Regions from separate parts of the Desulfurispirillum alkaliphilum genome, predicted to be linked through region 2. Evidence: riboswitches for the same ligand, from Rfam matches in the RefSeq annotation. Region 2 holds a riboswitch; the other holds the start of a gene.
The links. A riboswitch is a leader RNA that binds a small molecule or an ion and turns the genes downstream of it on or off. The one in region 2 is predicted to bind S-adenosylmethionine.
Positions count from the first base shown of each region.

Region 1: linked by a shared signal. The riboswitch ahead of ACZ46I_RS06485 (trans-sulfuration enzyme family protein) and the one ahead of metX (homoserine O-acetyltransferase MetX) in region 2 are both predicted to bind S-adenosylmethionine.

Region 1 is NZ_AP042405.1:1,425,062-1,433,269, forward strand. Features, by position in the region: gene ACZ46I_RS06475 (HoxN/HupN/NixA family nickel/cobalt transporter) at 1-166, opposite strand, end outside; gene ACZ46I_RS06480 (trans-sulfuration enzyme family protein) at 255-1,418, opposite strand; gene ACZ46I_RS06485 (trans-sulfuration enzyme family protein) at 1,898-3,043, opposite strand; SAM riboswitch class I at 3,111-3,228, opposite strand; gene ACZ46I_RS06490 (tetratricopeptide repeat protein) at 4,132-5,013, shown strand; gene ACZ46I_RS06495 (coproporphyrinogen-III oxidase family protein) at 5,014-6,096, shown strand; gene ACZ46I_RS06500 (NADP-dependent isocitrate dehydrogenase) at 6,425-8,208, shown strand, end outside.
Region 2 is NZ_AP042405.1:2,871,044-2,879,251, forward strand. Features, by position in the region: gene ACZ46I_RS12870 (3'-5' exonuclease) at 251-763, opposite strand; gene ACZ46I_RS12875 (winged helix-turn-helix domain-containing protein) at 1,122-1,451, shown strand; gene ACZ46I_RS12880 (hypothetical protein) at 1,448-1,987, shown strand; gene ACZ46I_RS12885 (helix-turn-helix transcriptional regulator) at 2,223-3,188, opposite strand; SAM riboswitch class I at 3,341-3,444, shown strand; gene metX (homoserine O-acetyltransferase MetX) at 3,504-4,616, shown strand; gene ACZ46I_RS12895 (tRNA (5-methylaminomethyl-2-thiouridine)(34)-methyltransferase MnmD) at 4,723-5,565, opposite strand; gene ACZ46I_RS12900 (hypothetical protein) at 5,546-5,848, opposite strand; gene ACZ46I_RS12905 (sigma-54 interaction domain-containing protein) at 5,920-7,305, opposite strand; gene ACZ46I_RS12910 (response regulator) at 7,314-8,208, opposite strand, start outside.

The sequences.
Region 1 (8,208 bases), 1.4 Mb from region 2:
AGGTGACCTGGATCGCGTGCAGAACGTCGTCCTCCATTTCCAGGTGAAAGCGCGGGAAGACCACGCCGTCAAAGGCGGAGCAGAGCGCGCAGGCCCGCGCCAGCTGAGGCTGGCTCAGCATGACAACGCTCAGCAGCAGTATGATGAAGCGCAACGGGGTTTTCATGGGAAGAACTTGTAACGGATTTTTCGCGCAAAGGAAAGCCTGCTGTAACTCTTCACGCTGTATTGACCAGCAGGCACAGAGGCGTTTTTCAGCTGCCTGGGGTGTGCAGTGCCTGCTCCAGATCCTGCCACAGGTCATCCACGTCTTCGATGCCAGCGCACAGGCGGATCAGGGTGGGCGAAATGCCCATTTCCTTCTTGACCTCGGCGGGTATGGCGGCGTGGGACATGCTCCAACAGTGGGTGACGATGGTTTCCACGCCACCGAGGCTGGGGGCGATGATGGGCAGCTGCAGTTTGCGCAGAAGGGCCTTTACCTGATCCGATGATGCGAGTTCAAAGGCGAGTACGGCACCGGGGCCATCGGCCTGACGGAAGTGGGTATCGGCCTGGGTAAAGTCGCTGAGGCCGGGGTAATACACTTTTGACACGCTGGGGTGCTGCTGCAGACGCAGAGCCAGGTCGCCGGCATTGCTCTGGGCGGTCTCCAGGCGGATTTTGAGGGTCTTCATGCCCCGCGCCAGCAGGAAGCTGTCAAAGGGGGAGAGCACAGCCCCGAAGGAATTATGGAAGCGCTTGAGGGCTTTGGCCAGCTCGGGGTCGGCGGTGGTTACCAGCCCGGCCAGCAGGTCGCTGTGGCCGCCCAGGAACTTGGTGGCGCTGTGGATGACCACATCGATGCCCAGGGGAATGGGCCGTTGCAACAGGGGCGTCATAAAGGTGTTGTCGATAAAGGTGAGAATATTTCTCTCTCTGGCCAGCTCTGCCACAGCGCGGATATCGGCGATGGTGAAGAGGGGGTTGGAGGGCGTTTCCAGCAGAATACCTCTGGTGTTGGGCTGCAGGGCCGCTTTCAGCGCTTCGAGATCTGCGGTATTGACAAAAGAGCACTGGATGCCCTGCTGGGGCAGGACGCTGGTGACGTAGCGGTAGGTGCCGCCGTAGAGATCGCTGGGGACGATAAGGTGGTCGCCACTGTGCAGAAGGCTCAGGGCAACGCCGATGGCTGCCATGCCGGAGCTGGTGGCAAAGCCCTGGATGCCGCCCTCCAGCAGGGCGATGGTCTGCTCCACGTTCTCGCGGGTGGGATTGGCGCCCCGGCTGTACTCGTATTGTCCGCACTCACCGCTGGGGTGGTGGAAGGTGGACGCCTGATAGATGGGCACGGCGGAGGCGCCGGTGTGGGGGTCGCGGTCGACGGCCTGGTGAACGAGGAGGGTGGCGGGTTTATGGGGGTGATGGGGTGCTGGCATAGGGCCTCCTGTCGAGAGCGGGTCTCGGTTGTTCGTGTATGCAAGGTTGATGCAAAGTATGAGTAATTTTAGAATTTGTCATTGAGCATGATACTTTTTGACCGCGCAAAAAGTATCCAAAAACGCGCCCCCAACGCCCGTTTTTGCGGATCGCCTGCTCGCCTGTTCTGGAGATCCGGCAGCAGGCTGCCCAAAAAGGCCCATCTGCTGCGTTGCCGGTCATCGCTCGTCACTGCGACGTACAGGGAGTACGCCTCGCTCCTGGCTTTGCCCGCGCCTTGCACCTGGGTCTCTTTGCGTTGCCTGACCCCTGCATCCCTGCAGCTCTGCCGGACCACCTGCTTCCTGCAGGTGTCCCGTGCGGGTCTTACCAGCCAGGCTTCACACTCACCGGACGGGCTCAGGGGGAGAGCATGGAAATAGCCATGCTTCTCGCGGTCTTTCCTTGGTGTCTTTGTGGCCTTTGTGTGAGGTCATTTTTATTGGTTTAATGCTTGCTTGAGGTCGGCGATAATATCCTGTACATCCTCCACCCCGACGGAGAGGCGCAGCAGGCATTCGTCAATGCCCAGTCTCAGGCGTTCCGGTTCGGGGATGTCGCCGTGGGTCTGGATGGCGGGGAGGGTCATGAGGCTTTCCACGCCGCCCAGGCTTTCGGCGAAGCTGATCAGTTGTAAGCGGGCGAGGGCGTTGTGGGCAATGCTTTTGTCTTTCACGCGGAAGGAGAGCATGCCGCCGAAGTCGCTGGCCTGGCGTCTGGCGAGGGTGTGGCCGGGGTGGCTTGCCAGGCCGGGATAGTAGACGGTCTGGACGCTGGGGTGCTGCTGCAGCCACTGGGCAACCTGCAGGGCGTTATGGCAGTGGCGCTCCATGCGCAGGGGCAGGGTTTTCAGGCTGCGCAGCAGCAGCCAGCTGTCCTGGGGGGGCAGGATGGCGCCGGTGGAGTTCTGCAGGAAGTAGAGGCGTTCGCCCATTTCGGCGGTGCGTGCCACCAGTACGCCAGAGCACAGGTCGTTATGGCCGCCCAGGTACTTGGTGCCGCTGTGGATGACCACGTCGGCACCAAAGGCGAAGGGCTTTTGCAGCAGGGGGGTCATAAAGGTGTTGTCCACCAGAAAGAGAATCTGGTGCTGCAGGCAGATTCTTCCCAGGGCTTCCAGGTCGCTGATGCCCATGAGGGGATTGCCGGGAGTTTCCACCAGCAGGGCGCGGGTGGCGGGTGTGATGGCGGCACTGACCGCGCTGGCATCGGTGGTGTCCACGTAGGTGGCGCTGATGCCCAGATTATTGAGGACCATGCTCAGCAGGCGGTAGGTTCCGCCGTAGATGTCCTGGGAGGCGATGACATGGTCACCGCTTTTGAAGTGCAGAAAGAGGGTGGTCAGGGCGGCCATGCCCGAGGCAAAGGTCAGGGCGCGGGCGCCGCCTTCCAGGTTTGCCAGTCCTGCTTCCAGGGTGTTGCGGGTGGGGTTGCCGGAGCGGGTGTAGTCGAAGCCGGTGCTTTGGCCGACAGCGGGATGGCGGTAGGTGGCGCTGGGGTAAATGGGGTAGCTGATGGCACCGGTGGCGCTGTCTTTACCGACGCCAATGTGGATAGTCTGGGTGGAAAGCTGCTGTGTGGTCATGGATTCATCCCCCTTTGGGTGGTTTGGGGATGAGTAGGTGGGGTTTTGGGCAAAAAAACCGGCACCGTCCTCATCTTCGCCATAGTGCCTATGGCCAGGAATTAGCACCGATCCCCTGCACTGGTGGTGCCAGGATGGTTGCTGTGGCATCTGCGGGCCTGTCCCTCCGCCACTCTTGATAAAGACGTCAAGTGGGCAGAGGATAGGGGGCGCTGCGGAAAATGTCAAGGAGAAACTATAATTTCAAGCGAAATACTAGAGATTCTGTTTTTTCTTATAATGCAGATATTTCAAGTTCTATCTCAACGTTCGCACCCCGAAACGGCAGGTTATCGGCGCCGACACTGATGTCATGCTGGAATGGCGGAAATAGCTCTGCTCAGGCTGCGTCTCTTGACATTACCTTCATCTTGTTAATGAGTTTTTTGCCACTTTGGACCAGTACACGGGGTGATGCAGAAACAGGCCGTTCGCCCCTGAGCCCGTCCGGTGAGTGTGACGCCTGGCTGGCAAGACCTGAACAGGACACTCACAGGAAGTGAGTGGTCCGGCAGCGCTGCAGGGAGGCAGGGGTCAGGCGAGCCGGAAAAACGGGCGTTCGGGGGGGCGCATTTTTGCGCGGTCAAAAAGGACAATATCTAGAAACGAAGTGTGTGTTGGTACTCGCGCCAGCATTCCTCCCAGAGACGCTCACTTTCGTCCGAGGACCTACGTCTCTGCCGCTCGCCATCCGGGCTCGCTCTCGGAATACTGGCGCTCCTGCTGAAAAAAACGCAGGGTAGCCGTGAATGGTTACGAAACGAAAAGAGAAATATCAGATGAGCTAAGTATGCAAGGTTAATACTGTTTTCAGGTGGTAAATATCATTATCGTGATGTCTTAATTCAAGGCGGTAAGATGCGGAACTTGAGTGTTCTCTATTGTCGCCTGGCGAGAGTTTCGCGGGATGGATATTTTCCACGGGTGAAAACATGGTGGAACTGAAGATTTTGGCCTGGACTGCCGATACGCATAGGAGAAAATCGTTTGAATGCGTGATGGAATCTGATAAAGTCTTTGCAGCACTCAGTATATCGGGGAGTTATGCCATGGAGAAGAGAATGCGTTTTCTGGCTTTTTTGATAGGTGGAGGTCTGCTGGTTACTGCCATGACGGGTTGCGCGGCACTGCGTGGCGGCGCAGAGGAGCCCGCGACTTCCCATTCGGTACCTTTGCAGGTGCAGGTGGATCAGTTGCGCATGGATGTGGGCAATCTGCACCGTGTGAACCAGAACCTGGCCCATGAAAACGCGGCCCTTCGTCAGCAGCTCAACAATCTGACAGTGAATGTTGAATATCTGCGCTCCATGGCTACGACGGCGAATCAGGATATGACTGAGTTAAAGACCCAGAATGCACAGCTGCGTCAGCAGGTGCAGCAGTTGAGGAAAGCCGCTGAAGCTGAAGCCGCAGCTGAAGAGGCCAGGAAAAAAGCTGAAGAAGAAAAGAAGTCAACCAAAGTGGCGAAGCCGTCCACCGGTCCTGCTGCGCCGAAGCCCCAGCAAACCCGTCCCGTGGCCCCCGTAGTGGAGTTTGAATTTGAGGACTACAGCTCTGATCCCTCTCCCCTGTATGACCAGGCCATGAATTTCTACCGTATTGGCGAGTTTCCCCAGGCGCTTATTGCTTTTGATCAGGTATTTAAAAACTTCCCCACCTCCAACCTGGCCGATAATTCCCTCTACTGGATTGGCGAAATTTATTACGCCCAGAATGATTATGTGAGCGCCTTTGAATACTTTGACCGGGTGACGCGCCAGTATCCCGATGGCAGCAAAACCCCCGATGCCTATCTGAAAAAGGGCTTCGCCCTTGAGCGACAGGGCAAGTATGCCGAAGCACTGGATGTACTGAACTACACGGCAAACATGTTCCCCGATCACCCCGTACTGCCACTGGCTGAGCAGATGATCCGACAGCTCACCCAGTAAATGACAACGGCGAAGTTTGGCGTTTATCTGCATGTGCCCTTTTGCAGCAGCAAATGCGCCTACTGTACATTCTATTCGGCGGTGGCCGATGGCGGCACCCGTGAGTCCTATGCCAGGGCGCTGATCCATCAACTGACACAGGTTGATTTCGGTGCCCTTTCCCCTCCTTACACCCTCTATTTCGGTGGTGGCACCCCCTCGCTCCTGCCGCCATCCTTCTTTGCTTCCGTAACACATATTCTGAAGCAGCGTCTTGGCTGTCTGCCCATGGAGGTGACCGTTGAGTGCAATCCTGATGTTGATGTGGCCTGTCTGAGGGACCTGCGGGCAGCCCATGTTACGCGGGTGAGTGTTGGCGTGCAGTCGATGGAGCCGCGCGTTCTTGAGTTGCTTGGGCGGCGGCATCGAATGGCGTCGGACTTTCCGGCGGTTCTGCGCGCAGGGCAGCGGCTTGGACTGGAGGTAGCAGTAGACTTTATGGCCGGAGTACCTGGTGCGCCGGTGGACCAGGTACTCCGGGACCTCGCCTCCTTTGAGTTTGTGGATCATGTCTCTGTCTACATGTTGAGTCTTGAAGCGGGCCATCCCCTGTCGGCAGAGCTGGATGGTGATTTTCAGCATGACTCCTTCAGTCACGCTCGCGACGCCCTTGTCGCCAGGGGTTTTGAGTGGTATGAAATCGCCAACTTTGCCCGTCCTGGGCGGCGCTCTCAGCATAACAGCCTTTACTGGAGCGGCTTGCCCTATGTAGCTCTTGGTGCTGGCGCTGTCGGCTTTTCCGGGTCTGTGCGCTATCGCGTTCCCGAAGATCTGCGGGTATTTTGTGAGCAGGACGGATTGCCTGCGGTATGCATTGAGGAGTATATCGGTGCCAGTGAGCTGCTGCGGGAGCGGATCATGCTTGGGATGCGAACGGCAGATGGCGTCGAGGGCGCTGTGCTGGAGGAATTGTATCCTGCGTGGAGGCAGAAGCTGGCGGGCCCATGGGCTGCCTGCCTGGAAGCGTGCGCGCAGGGACGCTGGCGTATTGCTCCCCGTTTCTGGTTGAATTATGGCGACGTCATGGGGCACTTTTTCCCGTAACCGGTGTATACCGGAGGTATCTGGTAACCTTTGCGCACTCAAGAAATGACACTGACTGGTGGAAGAGATGTGGTGGCGTGGGCTGTGAAATGGAAACTTTGTTTCGGGATGCCACTGGTACTCGCCGGGCCTTGTAAAAGGCGGTCATTTGCTGGCGGAAGTTCCTTTTTTTTCAGGGGTATTCTCCCCTATGTCCATGAAAAACAAACATCTTTTTACTTGACACTTCCGCCTTTAAAACGGTATACACTTTCCCTGAGACGTTTTTTTATTTAGTGGATTGTATACAGTATACTGTATGTGAAGACTTACCTTTTAAGGAGAAAACATGGCAACATCGAAGATTATTTGGACGGAAATTGACGAGGCACCAGCCCTCGCGTCTTACTCGCTGCTTCCCGTTGTGCGTGCGTTTACCAAAGGCACGGGCATTGAAGTTGAGGCCTGGGATATCTCTCTTGCCGGCAGGATTCTCGCCAACTTTCCGGAGTATCTGACAGAAGGCCAGAGAATTCCCGACTACCTGAGCCAAATGGGCGAAGTGGCCAAAACACCTGAAGCCAATATCATAAAACTTCCCAATATCAGCGCCTCTATTCCCCAGCTGCAGGACGCCATCAAGGAACTGCAGTCTCAGGGCTACAAGGTTCCCGACTACCCCGCCAATCCCAAAAACGACGAAGAGAAGAAAATTCAGGAGCAGTATAGCAAGGTTCTGGGCAGTGCCGTGAATCCTGTACTGCGTGAAGGAAACTCCGATCGCCGTGCCGCAGCTTCCGTGAAGAAGTTCGCCCAGATCAACCCCCATAAATTCATGAAGCCCTGGCCTGCAGGTTCCAAAACCCGCGTGGCCCACATGGCTGGCGGCGACTTTTACGCCCATGAAACGGCCACGACTGTTTCCGCTGCCACCAGCGTGAAAATCGAGTTTGTTGGCGCCGATGGCTCCAGCAAAGTGCTCAAGGAAAAAGTCGCCCTGCAGGCTGGCGAAGTGATCGACAGCACCCATATGAACGTGGCTGCCCTGCGCGCGTTTTTTGCCGAGCAGATCCAGGAAGCGAAAAAGGACGGCGTACTGCTCTCCTTGCACCTGAAGGCCACCATGATGAAGATTTCCGATCCCATCATGTTCGGTCACTGTGTTTCCGTGTTCTACAAGGACGCCCTGGAAAAGCACGCTGCCACCATCAAGGAGCTGGGCTTCAACCCCAACTACGGTATCGGTGATCTCTACGAGAAGATGAAGAGTCTGCCCGAGGCCAAGCGCAAGGAAATTGAAGCCGACCTGATGGCTACCTACAAGACCAACTGTGAACTCGCCATGGTTGATTCCAGCAAGGGCATCACCAACCTGCACGTTCCGAACGATATCATTGTCGACGCTTCCATGCCTGTCGTCATCCGTGACGGCGGCAAGATGTGGGGCCCCGATGACGATCTGCACGACTGTATCGCCATGATCCCCGACCGCTGCTACGCTACCATGTATCAGGAAATGGTTGAGGACTGCCAGAAGAATGGCGCTTATGACCCCACTAAAATCGGCAGTGTTTCCAACGTCGGCCTGATGGCTCAGAAGGCCGAAGAGTATGGCTCACATGACAAGACCTTCGAAGCCCCCGGCAACGGAACTATCCGCGTGGTGGACGAGTCCGGCAAGGTTGTGCTTGAGCAGAAGGTTGAAAAGGACGATATCTTCAGAATGTGCCAGGTCAAGGACCTGCCCATCCAGGATTGGGTAAAGCTTGCCGTGACCCGCGCCAAGGCTTCCGGTGCTCCTGCGGTCTTCTGGCTTGATAAGAATCGCGCCCATGATGCGCAGTTGATTCAGAAGGTGGAGAAGTACCTCAAGGATCACGACACCACTGGACTGACCATTGAGATCCTGGCTCCTCGCGATGCCATGCGCTACTCTCTGGAACGTTTCCGTAAGGGCCTTGACACTATCTCTGTCACCGGTAACGTTCTGCGCGACTACCTGACGGATCTCTTCCCGATTATTGAGCTTGGTACCAGCGCCAAGATGCTCTCCATCGTACCCCTGCTCAATGGCGGCGGCCTCTTTGAGACCGGTGCCGGCGGATCTGCTCCCAAGCACGTCCAGCAGTTTGT
Region 2 (8,208 bases):
TCAATATGATCAAAATTCATAGGCACTCCCTTTCGTTTCTCAAAACAATAGGGCTCCCTGGTAAAAATGTCAAGGTATATTCTCGAATGAGTGTCATGACAATATGAGCGCTATTGACTCATAATCGTGTTAGTGTAATATGCAGACGCTCCCTGCACAGCAGGGATGAACCAGTATATTCTCGAATGAGAACACATCTGGAAACACTCTCCCCGCATACGCGGGGCCTAAGCCGAGTAATACTCGGCCTTCACTTCTCCCTCCTCATCTCCTCCCACACCATCGCTGTCAGGCGAGCATCGCCCAGAGCGCGGTGGAGCTGTATTTCCGGTGGCAGCTTGCCCAGCACATGCTGGGCAAGGTATTCCAGTTTATGGTTTGGGAGCCGTGGGTATTTCCTGCGGCCAAGTCTGAGGGTGCAGTGGCTGGGATTTGCCATGGACAGCCCCAGTCGCTGCAGTTCACTATGGACAAACCTCATGTCAAACGGTGCATTGTGGGCCACAATGGGGTGATGTTCAATGAACCATATAAATTGCGGCCAGATTTCCCCTGGCGCGGGTTGCCCTGCCAGCATCGCGGTGGTAATGCCATGTACGCCAGTGGTTACTGCGGAAACCGGCACGCCAACCTGTATAAGGCTGCAGAACTCGGCAATCACTTGCCCTTGCTCCATCTTCACAGCGGCTATTTCGATCACCCGCGCCCCTCTGGCGGGAGAGAGTCCTGTGGTTTCCACATCAATGGCGACAAATGTGTTCATATGAAGATCATCCTACCACATTCACTCTGACAAAACCTGTCATACTGCTTTTTAATCCGCTATAACTCTCCACAGTATATGCAGCCAGGGTTATTCGCACCTGCTTGCGGGCCTGCCACCCCGTCCTCCAGGGGAGGGGAATAGGGTCTGCGGTGAGATGTTGACTTTTTAAAAAATCTGCGCAAATCAGCGTCTATCTGCGGAAAAAATACGGTTGTTTGATCTTCCCCCCTAACAGGCTGCTAAGATAACTCCAGGTCTTCACACAGTCTGTTGCTTTCACGTACCTCAATGAACGATTGACATATTCGGTCACATGACCGAATATACAGGTCATATAACTTAAATTGGAGGTTATATGCTTGAAGCAATTTTTGGTGCAGCTTCCAAAGAAAAGGTACTGCTTTTCCTCCTTATCCGAAAAAGTGGTTATGCGCGGGAAATTTGTACGTTCTTCGGTTTGTCACTCAGTGCAGTTCAAAAGACACTGGAAAACCTGGAGCTTGGTGGTGTTCTGATCTCTCGTAGTGTCGGGCGCACACGAGTATTTGAACTGAATCCTCGATATGCGTTTCTGAATGAGCTTGAAAACCTTCTTGCCAAAGCTTTTGAATATTACCCGGCAGCAGAACGCGAACGCCTCACAATGGTGAGAGCACGCCCAAGACGCAAAGGCAAGCCACTATGAAGCCTGTGGCAGAGATGTCTGCGCTTGAACTGAGTGCGTGGGTGTGTGATGCCCTGTATCGTCAGGGTATAGAAGTCGTACTCTCCGGTGGTGCCTGCGTGATGATTTACGCCGAAAACAAGTACATGTCGTATGATATTGACCTTATTGACTGCTATATTACCCCACGGAAGAAACTGCGTAGCGTCATGGAAAGCCTGGGATTCAGTGAACATCATCGCTATTTTGTGCACAACGAGTCACCATACCTCATCGAATTCCCTGCTGGTCCCCTGGGAATCGGGGATGAAAATATCACCGATGTGTATGCGATAGACACTCCATTGGGACAACTTCGACTTTTATCGCCCACTGATTGTGTCAAAGACCGTCTGGCCTTCTACCACTGGGGTGACCTGCAAAGCCTTGAGCAAGCACTGCTGGTTGCCATGGCAAAAGAAATTGACCTTGAAAATGTGCACTATTGGTCAGCCAGAGAAGGTTGCAGTGAACAATATATACAATTTACGAATGAGCTTAAGCGTCGTCAACAGTGAAGCCACGAGTAGTTCTCGCCACAACTACTCATGGCTTTCAGCACAAAGGGATCTTCGCACCGGCTTGCGGGCCTACCACCCCGTCGCTTCGTGCCACCCCTCCAGGGGAGGGGAAGAGGGTCTGCGGTGAGATGTTGACTTATCAAAAATCTGCGCAAATCTGCGTCCATCTGAAGAAAAGAATTCGGCTTCGCTTTGGCAATAGCTTTTCCCCCTACTCACTTCCCTCTACTCGCTACTCGCTCTCACCCACCATCTTTTTTGCTTCCATCAGGATCATGTCCCGCAGTTCCACGGGTTCAAGGACTTCCACTTCGGCTCCGTAGGAGAGCACGCGCATTTTGATTTCGCGCAGGTCGGCGACGGGAAAGCTGAGTTCCACGGCTCCGCATGTTTCTTCGCGCATGGTCTGGGCGGGGTGCCACTGCTGTTCGCGTATCCAGCGGCTGGTTTCGGGGCTGAAGCGCAGGCGCACGGCAGTGGTCTGTTTGCCCTGAAAGAGGCCATAGGCGTGATTGACCAGTGATTGCCACTGTTCGGCGGGGCGGGGCACAAAGGTTTCAGGTTCCATGCGGGCGCTGGTCATGCGGGCCAGGTGAAACTGGCGCCACTGGTGGCGCAGGTGGCACCAGGCGACGAGTATCCAGGCGCCGTGGTAGTGGAAGAGGTGGTGGGGTTCGATGGTGCGGGTGGTGTGCTGGTTATCCTGGGGCGAGTGGTAGTCGATGCTCAGCGTTCGGCTCAGGAGCAGGGAGTGGGTGGCGGCGTTGAAGGTGTCGGGGTTGCAGGGGGCCAGGCTGGTGTACTGGCTGGAAAAGAGGTTTCGCAGTTGTTCCGGGTTGAGGGGGTGGATGCTGTTTTCCCGGAAGAGTCGGGTTTCAAAGGCGGCCAGGGCGCGGCTGGCGTGGCCTGCGGTGGCGGATTCCAGCATATTGCGGGCGATGAGCCAGCACAGCAGTTCGTTCTGGCTGAGCCACAGGGGCGGGAGTTGGTAGCTGTGATCGGTGTAGGAATAGCCTTTGTGCTGGTGGTCATATTCCAGGGGCGCGCCGAAGCGGTCGCGGATGGTTTCAATGCGCCTTTGGGCGGTGCGGGTGGAGATTTCAAACTGTGCGGCCAGGGTGGTGGCGTTGGGATAGGCTCGTTGCCGGGTTTGCTGGTGAAACCAGCAGTAGTGTTCCAGTGCGCGGGTGTCGGACATGGCTGCCCCTTGCTGGTACATGGGTGAACAAAATGGGACGCGCAATACGGTTCACATTTGACCGTACTTTGCCGGAGATTGCAAGGCGGAATGTCCGTCGTTACTTCCAGGCCTTGACCTGCCCGATTTTCCCTGTTATAAACGCCCAATAATATTCATCATGAGTAGTGGAGGGAACGGGCCCTGTGAAGCTACAGCAACCTTCTTGTACGGAAAAGGTGCTAAATCCCTCAGTCACTTGACTGGAAGATGAGCTCAGCCGGTACTCAAACCTCTGACTGTCTTGCAGTCAGAGGTTTTTTTCTGGAGTTTTCCATGGATGAAAAAATACTGGTTCAGGCGCGGAATTTCCGTCTTCATCTGGGCGAAAAGGGCTTCTTTCTGGAGTCGGGGCGTATTCTGCCTGAGGTGTCCATCGCCTACGAGACCTACGGCACCCTCAATGCCGACAAGAGCAATGCCATCCTGGTCTGTCACGCGCTGACGGGAAGCGCCCACGCGGCTCACTACCACTCTCCCGACGATCAGAAGCCCGGCTGGTGGGATGACGTGATCGGTCCGGGAAAGACGCTGGACACCAATACATACTTCATCATCTGTTCCAATATCCTGGGCGGCTGCAACGGCACGACGGGCCCCCGCTCCATCAATCCCCTCACAGGCCGCCGCTACGATATCCAGTTCCCGGTGGTCACCATCAAGGACATGGTGCACGCCCAGTGGCTCTTTCTGAAGCAGTGCTTTCAGATCGAGCGTCTGCATTCGGTTATCGGGGGCTCCCTGGGGGGAATGCAGGTGCTGGAATGGGCCATCAGTTATCCGGAAAAGCTGGAGCGGGCCATCGTGATTGCCGCCACGGGGCGTATTTCCGCCCAGGCGCTGGCCATGAACAAGGTGGGCCGCCAGGCTATCATGCGCGACCCCAACTGGAAAAACGGCAACTACCCCGATGGGGCGGGGCCGGTGGACGGCCTGAGCATCGCCCGCATGATGGGCCACATCTCCTACCTGAGCTATGATTCCATGCAGCGCAAATTCGGTCGGGACTTCAAGAAGAATGACGGCCTCTATGACTTTTTCGGCGAATTCCAGGTGGAGTCCTACCTGAATTACAACGGCTATAATTTTGCCAAGCGCTTCGATGCCAACAGCTACCTGTACATCACCAAGGCGATGGATCTTTTCGACGTGGGCATGGGCAACGGGTACCGGGAGATTCTCTCGCGCATCAGGGCGCGTACCCTGGTGGTTTCCATCGCCAGCGACATGCTCTTCCCTCCCTGGGAGAGCGAGGAGCTCTTCCGGGTAATGCACGAGGAGGGGGTCAGCGTGTCCTACTATGAAATGGAGTCCGATGTGGGCCACGATGGCTTCCTGGTGGACTACCATGTGCTGAATCCGGTGCTGGAGAGTTTTATCGGGAGTTGAAGGATTCTGTAACCACAAAACATACACGAAGTATGCGCGAAGAACCTGAGGCTCAGAAGCTCTTTTCCCTTCGCGCTTTTCGTGCATTGCGTGGTAAAAAAATTTCTTATCCGCTGCTGGTCTGAAACCGCTGCAGAATTTGCAGCCGGTTGCCGGTCAGGCCGGGGTCACGATAGGAGCGCGCCAAGGGGCTGCGCTCCTTTTTGCGCTCCATGTCGATGGGGGTCATGTCCTGCAGGGGGATGCGACTGGCGATGGTGCTGCGGCGAATGCCGGGCTGCTGGTTGTGGAAGTCGTAGATCAGGAATCCGTTTTCAGAAAGCCCCATGCGCACGGGGGTGGCCTGGGAGTAGGTGGTCAGCAGGCCAGTGTCCTTCATGAGCGCTGCGATCAGCGCGAAGTATTCACGGGTCCACAGTTCGGGGTTCTTGGCGGGGCTGAAGGGGTCCTGATAGACGATGTCGATACTGCCATGATCAAGTCGTGGCAGGCTCTGCAGGGCGTCGCCGGGCAGAATTTCCACCTGGCATCGCTGCGATGTATGGCACAGGGTGCGGCTGAGTTCCTCTATCAGGGGGCGGTAGTGGTTCAGGTGCTGGGGGTACGGGTGTGCGGGCAGGCTGGCGATGAGCTCGCGGTCGAACTCCGGGGCGATGATGTGCACATGGCCCTGATACTGCTGCTGTTCCAGGTACCACAGGGTGGCCAGGCTGTTGAGCCCAAGGCCAAAGCAGATGTCGAGCACCCTGATGCGCGGACGCTCCAGGGCGTGGCTCAGTTGCAGGCCGGGCAGGACATGCTTCTGCAGCGACTCCAGCCAGGCGCCGTCGCGGGTGGAGTGGTAGTGTTCGTCAAATAAGGGGGAGTAGCGGGTGAAGGTGCCGTCCGCACTGGGGGCTGCCGTGGTGTGCTGCTGCATGGAAAAGGGGTCAGGACTGCTGGGGCTCAAATTTGCTGACGTTGAGTACCTTGAGCAGTTCCAGCTCCTGGAGCATCTGATACAGGTTGTCGTTGCCGACTTTGACGTTGATCTGCACCTTTTTCATGAAGATGAGCTTGATGAAATAGCCGATCACCGACGAAATAATCGTGGACGACTCGGGCAGTATGATGACTATTTCCTTCTGCGCCTTGACGACTTCGTCCAGAGTCGTTTTGATGGACTCATGGTCACTGATGGTTTTAATATTCCCGTATATGGTTATCTGATTGCCATTTACGTCAATGCGCATACATAATCCTTAAAGCGGCTGTACCTTATTCCATAAGGAAATCTGGTATTTTGGGAAATTACCATAATATTTCAGGGTTGAACAGCAAAACGTTTCATTTTGCGGTAAAGAGTCGATTTGTCTACTCCCAGTAACCGCGCAGCCTGGGTTTTGTTGCCACCGGCCTGCGCCAGCGCCTCCACGATGTGCTGGCGTTCGATGTTCCGGCTGCCCAGGGGCAGGCCGGCGGTGTCCGATATCTGACGGGGTGCGTCCAGAGGCGGGCGACAGGAGGCTTCTTCCACAATGCGCATTTTCTCTTCCACCCAGCTGCGCATGGCTTCGGCAGTGATGACGGCAGAAGGGGTTTCAATGAAGATCCGTTCAATGACGTTGGACAGCTCCCGCACATTACCGGGCCAGGTGTAGTTGGTCATGATGGCCATGGCTTCGCTGGATATTTCCAGCACCCGCTTGCCCATGGAGGCGTATTTCTGGTTGAGGCGGCTGATAAAGTGCCTTACCAGCAGGGGGATGTCTTCGCGGCGCTGACGCAGGGGCGGGATATGGATACGCAGCACGGCCAGGCGATAGAACAGGTCGGCGCGGAAGCGCTTTTCCTGGATGGCCTGTTCCAGGGGAACATTGGTGGCAGCCACGATGCGCACGTCGACGGCAAAGGTGGACTCTCCGCCAACCCGCTCCACCATGCCGTCCTCCAGAACGCGCAGCAGTTTGCCCTGGGTGTGCAGGGGCATATCGCCGATTTCGTCCAGAAAGAGGGTGCCATGGTCGGCCCGCTCAAATTTTCCCCGGTGGGTGCGATGGGCACCGGTAAATGCTCCGCGCTCATGGCCGAAGAGTTCCGATTCGATCAGGGTATCGCTCAGGGCGGTGCAGTTGAGGGCCACGAATTCGCCACGAAAGCGACTGAGCTGGTGAATGGCCTGGGCTACCAGTTCCTTGCCGGTTCCGGTTTCGCCGGTAATGAGGATATTGGAGTGGGTCTTGCTGTACAGTTCAATGCGCCGGAAGATGTCCACCATGGCTGAGCTTTTGCCGATAATGCCAAAGAAATCGCTGCGGTATCTGCGGGTGGTTTCGTCATAGCCGATGTGGGTAATGTCGTGCAGGCGCATGATGACCAGCGGGTGGGTGTTCTCCTCGGAGGCGGCAAAGTACTGGGCCAGGACCACCAGCACCTGATCGTGGATCTGCAGGATGGTGTTGCGCTGGGACTGCTGCTGTTGGCACACTTCGCGGGCCAGGCGCAGCAGCTGGCTGGTGTCGGCGGAATCCGGCAGCACGGTACCGGGCTCCAGGATCTCTTCGTCTGCCAGGAGCTTGCGGACCCAGTTGGCGCATACCACGACCCGCAGGCGCCGCTCATCCAGGGCTTCCAGCATGATATCGGGAATACTGTCCACCATGGAGGAGAGCTGATTATAGGGATCGGTAAATTTCTGCAGTTCGTTCATGATTCTCTTCAGACGATGGAATTGTTCAACTCGCGGACAATTTCTATCTGGCGCTGGGCAATGTATTCCTTCAGGGTTTCACGGCTCTGGGTGTCGGACTGGAGCATGACCACCACTTTGCTGATCTTGCCTTCGCCTTCGATGCGGTAAATGCGCCCTTTGGTGGAAATCTGGCTCTCCTGGCCATCTGTGGCGCGGTGGAGCTGCACCCTGACGCTGGCATCCATGCCTTCACGCAGCCATTCGGTCTGGGAGGTGTAGAAGGCCAGGGCCGCCAGGGAGATATCGAATATCCTCTCCTGCAGCGTCTTCCCATCGTATTCCAGGCTCAGGCGCACCCGATCCGGCACCTGCACCCGCACATACTGCCGCTTTTTGGCACTGTTTTCCTCAAAGGAGAAGTCGCGCAGGATCACGCGGCTCTCGTCTTTGTTAAAGCGCTTGACCCGCGCCTGAACAGGCTTGGCGAAAAAATCGCTCTCGATGAAGGCCCGCTTTTCCGAAATGACCGCCAGAAACTGCTTCTGGGGCAGGGCAAATTCCACTTCATTTTCCGATACCAGGCTGACCCGCGCGCTGCCGGAAATGGACATGCCCTTGAAGAGGTTGAAAAAGGTCACTTCCTGATTTTTGGCCTTGACCAGGTCGAAGCTGCGAATAATCATTTCATTTTCTTTCAGGGCTTCCAGGTCGGAGCTGACCACTTCCATGGAGGGAGCGCTGACGATGGTGTTCCGGGCATGGGCACGGGCAGTATCCAGGGCATCGAAGACCTTGCGGCTGAGGGAAGCGGCGTCTTCATCGGAGCCCATCTGAGCGATGCCATAGCTGCAGGTGATGTCCTCCACAAAGGGGAAGCGGTGCCTGGCGATTATCTCGCGCAGGCGGTGGCACAGGTTCTGG